DNA from 2 places in the Blautia sp. Sow4_E7 genome. Region 1 is predicted to be linked to the other one. Evidence: riboswitches for the same ligand, from Rfam matches in the RefSeq annotation. Region 1 holds a riboswitch; the other holds the start of a gene.
What was found. Region 1 has a riboswitch for tetrahydrofolate ahead of folE (GTP cyclohydrolase I FolE). Riboswitches for the same ligand answer to the same signal wherever they lie in the genome.
Positions count from the first base shown of each region.

Region 2: another riboswitch for tetrahydrofolate. It lies ahead of ACTQ50_RS14885 (folate family ECF transporter S component); the one in region 1 lies ahead of folE (GTP cyclohydrolase I FolE).

Region 1 is NZ_JBQKLL010000045.1:19,527-22,684, forward strand. It holds gene folP (dihydropteroate synthase) at 1-313, opposite strand, end outside; gene ACTQ50_RS16935 (HD domain-containing protein) at 353-850, opposite strand; gene folE (GTP cyclohydrolase I FolE) at 847-1,404, opposite strand; THF riboswitch at 1,657-1,753, opposite strand; gene ACTQ50_RS16945 (aminopeptidase P family protein) at 1,887-3,158, shown strand, end outside.
Region 2 is NZ_JBQKLL010000033.1:3,231-6,388, forward strand. It holds gene ACTQ50_RS14880 (DUF4209 domain-containing protein) at 71-670, shown strand; gene ACTQ50_RS14885 (folate family ECF transporter S component) at 857-1,429, opposite strand; THF riboswitch at 1,501-1,598, opposite strand; gene galE (UDP-glucose 4-epimerase GalE) at 1,792-2,808, shown strand; gene ACTQ50_RS14895 (MFS transporter) at 3,053-3,158, shown strand, end outside.

The DNA of each region.
Region 1 (3,158 bases):
CGCTTTCTGCCACGCTGCTTTTGAAGGTATCTACAGAAATGGGAACGTCAAAACGTTTTCTGACTGTTTCTATAACGGGTAAAACTCTCTGAGCTTCTTCCTCCGCACTGACCGGCGTGTGTCCGGGACGCGTAGACTCCCCGCCGATATCGATAATATCCGCACCATCCGCGATCATGGCTTCTGTATGCCGCAAAGCTTCATCTAAATGATTCCATTTCCCACCATCGGAAAAAGAATCAGGAGTAATATTTAAAATTCCCATTATATAAGTGTGATTTTGTGTATCAAAAAAACGATTTCCAATTTTCATAAACAGAAACCATCCTCTCTGTTAGATTTTTTAGAAAACTCAATATTCAATTGTCAGATTTTTTTTCTCAGAAGGCCAGTAACATTCTGAGGCTGCTGAACATGAAAAACAATTTCTGGATTTTTTATCAGCTTTATATAGCAGGTTTGACAATTTTTGGTCAGAACAATCGTTCCTGTGCTGACTGATCGCAGATAGTATTTCTTTTTTTTCCTGCTCTGTAAAGTGCAGGTCTGTCAGAATCTTTCCGGCTATTTCGGCTCCTGCAATGTCATGGGGAATACCCAACAGATATTGCTGCGCGCGGCCAATGTCATGAAGAAGAGCAGTGGCATAAATGATCTCCCTGGACAGATTAAGCTTGTCTTCCAGAGAATAAATATACATCAGCCTGGCAACATCCAGAAAGTGTTCAGGCGTATGTCGGCAGAAAATACGATCTTTTTCAAGCTCCTGTATTTTCTCACAGTGTTTTTGATAAAGGGGATGGCGCCAGATTAAAGAAATACGGTTTGTTTCAGAAAAAGAACTGCTCATTTTCCGACCATGGAAAGGAACATTTTCTGCAGCTCCTTATCTTCTTTGAAAGCTCCGCGGGTTACAGTTGTAATTGTTTTGCTGCCTGGCTTTTTAACGCCTCGCATGGTCATGCAGGTGTGTTCTGCTTCCAGCATAACCATAATTCCCTTCGGAGAGAGGGCACGCTCCAGAGCGTCCGCAATCTGTACCGTGAGGCGTTCCTGGATCTGCGGCCTTCTGGCGTAAACTTCTACCGTACGTGCCAGCTTGCTTAATCCTGTGACTTTTCCATCGGGAATATAAGCCAGGTGTGCCTTACCATAAAAAGGCATCAGATGATGTTCGCACATAGAGTAAAAAGTAATATCTTTTTCCAATACGATTTCATTATTTTCTACTGGAAACTGCTTCAGTAAATGGTGATCTGCTTCCTGATCAAGACCACCGTAAATTTCCTCGCACATACGTGCAATTCTGTCGGGAGTATCAATCAGTCCCTCCCGGGTAATATCCTCACCGATTCCTTCCAGAAGCAGACGGATGGCCTGTTCTACTTTTTGTTTGTCAACCATTCAAAATAACCTCCTTTGTATTTGATTACGGAGACTATCCTTTTTTGACAAAACCGGGGAAGGATTTTCGAATTCGAATATCTGCCTGTTTAATACGCAAAAAAAGGATATCTCCAATTGTGATAGAATGTATGTCGAAAACATTCCCTTGAGCCTGTTAAAAATCGTTTCCACAAATCGCAACGTGCATCTTGCAGAAATTCCCTTTCGGGTAGGCTCTGACACAATATGAGATATCCCTCTTATAGTGCTTGCAACGGGTGCGGATAATATACCGTAAGACGTGCTTTTCGTTTCAGTGACAACTCCCCATTCACTGAACACTTGACGCATAAAATCCTATTTTGCATATCATTCATTTCGAAAGTAAGTATATCACGTCTTTGTGGAATAGAAAAGAGTTTTTTCTTAAACAGGTTGCGAAAGGATACTGTGGATATTATAATAGGAATAGACAAAATTCACTGGAAGGAGTCAGTTTTATGACAGTTAAAGAACGAATCACCGCACTTCGGGAAGTAATGGCAGAGAAGAAAATAGATGCTTATCTTGTTCCCACAGATGATTTTCATGCATCTGAATATGTAGGAGAATACTTTAAGTGCAGAAAATATATTACAGGTTTTACCGGATCTGCTGGCAGAGCAGTCATCATGCAGGATATGGCTGGATTGTGGACAGATGGAAGATATTTTATCCAGGCGGCGGCACAGCTGGAGGGAACGGGTGTAGAGCTTTTTAAAATGGGAGAACCAGATGTTCCCACTGTGCACCAGTTTCTGGAAGAAAAATTAGGCGAGGGAATGTGTCTTGGTTTTGACGGAAGAACCGTCAGCGCCAAAGAAGCAGATGAACTGGTCGAACTTCTTGCAAAAAAAGGAGCTGCTCTTCAGACAGATTCTGATCTGGTAGGAGAAATCTGGAAAGATCGTCCGGCACTTTCCTGTGAACCGGTTATGGAACTGGATGTAAAATGGGCAGGCGAATCCCGTGCTGACAAATGTGCAAGAATCCGTAAATCAATGGAAGAGAAAGGTGCAGATGGATTTGTACTGACTTCTCTGGATGACATTGCATGGCTGCTGAATATTCGTGGCGGCGATGTACATTGCTGTCCGGTTGTTCTCTCTTATTTGGTCATGACCAAAACAGAAATCAGGCTGTTTGCAAATGAAAAAGCATTTTCGGCTTCAATTCTGGACGCATTATCTAAGGATGGCGTAACCATTCTGCCCTATGACAGCATTTATGAATATGTAAAAACATTTGAGAAAGACATGACAGTTCTTCTTTGTAAAAAGAAAGCCAACTGTCGTCTGGTAAACAGTATTCCGAAGGAAGTAACGATTCTGGATGAAGCCAACCTGACTTTTCTTCCGAAATCAATTAAAAATCCAGTAGAAGTAGAAAATGAACGTATCGCTCATATCAAAGATGGAGTTGCGCTTACTAAATTCATCTGCTGGCTAAAGAAAAATGTAGGAAAAATTCCAATGACAGAGTTAAGCGCAGGAGAGAAGCTGTACAGCTTCCGTGCCCAGCAGGAGAACTTTATCGATAACAGCTTTGACCCCATTATTTCTTATGGCATTCATGCTGCCATCAACCATTATTCTGCAACACCAGAGACAGATATTGCCATTGAGCCTGGCAATTTCCTTCTGGCAGACACAGGCGGACACTATTACGAAGGTACTACAGATACCACCCGCACAATTGTTATGGGCTCTGTGAATGACGAGCAGAAGAAATAT
Region 2 (3,158 bases), on a different contig from region 1:
CTGTTTTTGAAAAGAGATGAGAATGGAATTATAGAACTGAGTACTAAGTATCATCCCTATTGCTACAAGATTGCCTGGAATTTATTGGCGAATAGAGAAGATTGTTGCACAAACAACAGTTGGAAATGCTTTTGAATATATTCGCACTAATTATGTAATTGAAGAGAAGGATATAAGAGATATTGTTGCGAAAAGCGTTATTGTCCCGAATGATCGAAAAGAATCATATAGCAAAGGCCTTTTAGCAGGCTTTACTGGTGATTTTATTACTGCTTTAAGTATTCTTGTTCCACAGATTGAAAATGCAGTCAGGTGTTTAGCTATCGAATGCGGTGAACCTGTGTACAATATAAATGAAGAGGGAATAGAAGAAATAAAAACAATGCATGCAGTTTTGGAACTGGAAGGTATAAAAGACTGTCTGGATGAAGACCTTTTGCTTGCATTGAAAACAATTTTTTGTTCTAAATTTGGATTTAACATACGAAATAATATTGCCCATGGAATCTTCTCAGACAATTTTTTTCAAAGTTTCAAAGCACTTTATGTGTGGTGGTTTGCATTGAAATTTTGTTATCTATTTACAGGAAAACTACAATTAGAGAATAGAGATAAGGTCAATAATAAGCTAAACAAATTATTAGAGACAACAAACAGAGTTTCCGAATAAAGTTTTTGGTAATCGAGGAAAGCAGCGGGTACATAAGTTGCGATGATTTATTATAATTTTAAGTGATTATTGATAAAGCTAGAAATTTCTAAAGATGATAAAAAATGCGGATATCAGTGGCTTATGAAGCATTGGAATATCCGCATTTTTATATTCATATGAGTAAGTTGTCATACTTTGAAATATTTACAGTTGCTTTATAGCCTGTTTCCTAAAAAGATTAAAAATTCCTGTCTGTTCAATCAATCTTGTGATGGTAAAGAAGATAAAGGAATCAATTGGCCACATGATCAAGTTCTTTACAGTACGCATTGGGAGGATTGCAAGGAATCCTTTTCCGTAGAGCATGTCCAGCCATAAGGTATTTAACAGAACATTTACAATCAGAACGACAACCAGTTTTGCAATCAGCACGCGACGGAAAGTGAGCTTATGTTTGTAGTAAAAATATCCATAAATAAATGCCGCGAGCATTGCGTTAAAGGTGAACCCAAAGAAAAATGGACCATCAGGGCGGATAAAGAATTTCACAATATCCAGCACACCGGCAAACAGACATCCGGTAATGGGTCCAAACAGATAATCAGCAATCTGGTTTGGGATACCGGAAAATCCAATTTTTACATAGGGACCGATATTGATAGAAGCAACTGAATTTAAAATCAGTGCCAGGGCAGCAAGCATTGCACAGACTGCCAGTGTAGAAGTGGTTTTCAGCTCTTTGGCTGAGGTGAGAAACATGTTCTTTGTTTTCTCCATAAAAAAATTACCTCCTTTTCTTTTTTCGCTCACAATAGGAGATAATTTATGGATTCATATTTATCTTCTGTTGCAGCGAGAAGCAATCCACGAACCGCAAGATTTCTCTTTTCGTCCTCCGGCAACTCTCCATCCGGAAGGCACTTTACGCTCATGAATTTACTCTGCATTACTTTACATGGGGCAGTATATAGCAGATTATTGGAAAAAGCAAGAAAAAATATATAAAAATATAAGTTTTTGCAATTAAGAAATCAGACAAGAAATCGTGGCATTTTCTCCATATTTTCTAAAACTTTGTCCATATGTTTTTACAAAAATCAGACTATAATAAAAGAAAAAACCGTTCAGGAGGAATCATTATGGCAATTTTAGTTACAGGTGGTGCTGGTTATATTGGAAGCCACACGGTAGTGGAGCTTCAGAATGCAGGATATGATGTTGTGGTACTGGACAATTTAAGCAATGCAAGTGAAAAAGCACTGGACAGAGTATCAAAAATCACAGGAAAACCAGTGAAGTTTTATAAGGCAGATATTCTGGACAGAGATGCTTTAAATGATATTTTTGACAAGGAAACTATTGAGTCCTGCATCCATTTTGCAGGTTTGAAGGCAGTTGGAGAATCTGTGGTTAAGCCCTGGGAGTATTATGAAAATAACATAGCAGGCACTTTAACCCTGGTTGATGTAATGAGAAAACATAATGTGAAAAATATTATTTTCTCTTCCTCAGCAACTGTATATGGAGATCCGGCACAGATTCCGATTACAGAAGAATGCCCAAAGGGACAGTGTACGAATCCGTATGGCTGGACAAAATCCATGCTGGAACAGGTGCTTACCGATATCCAGAAAGCAGATCCAGAATGGAATGTTATGCTTCTTCGTTACTTTAATCCAATTGGCGCACATAAGAGTGGAACAATTGGAGAGAACCCAAATGGCATTCCCAATAACCTTATGCCATATATTACACAGGTAGCAGTTGGTAAGCTGAAGGAACTTGGTGTATTTGGAAATGATTATGATACTCCGGATGGAACTGGTGTAAGAGACTATATTCATGTTGTGGATCTGGCAAAGGGGCATGTAAAAGCGCTTAAGAAAATCGAGGAAAATCCTGGGCTTGCGATTTACAATCTGGGAACCGGAAAGGGCTATAGTGTTCTTGATATTGTAAAGAATTTTGAAGCTGCAACTGGTGTGAAAATTCCATATGTGATCAAACCTCGCCGAGCCGGAGATATTGCAACTTGTTATTGTGATGCATCTAAGGCAGAAAAAGAGCTTGGCTGGAAAGCAGAAAACGGTATCCGTGAGATGTGTGAAGATTCCTGGAGATGGCAGTCTAATAATCCGCAGGGATATGAAGAATAGGATGTATATTTAAAATAAGAGAGCTGTAAGATGCAGCCCTCTTATTTTTTTGAATAATTGACCTTATGTTATAAATGAACGCATTTTTTATCCTGAAATGTTCTATTTTTTAAAATTCTACAATTTTGTGCATGTTTTGTTAAATGTTGTTTATGTAATTTTGGGAAAGATAAAGATATAATTATATTCGGATTAAGGAAGTACGAAAATAAACCTGAAAAAACAGGAGAAAGAGAAGGAAAACATGGAAGAAAAAAGATATTTGAAATGGTACAACAAAGTCGGATACGGTTCCGGAGATGTGGCTGGAAATGTGGTATATGCATTCCTTTCCACCTTCGTAATGCTCT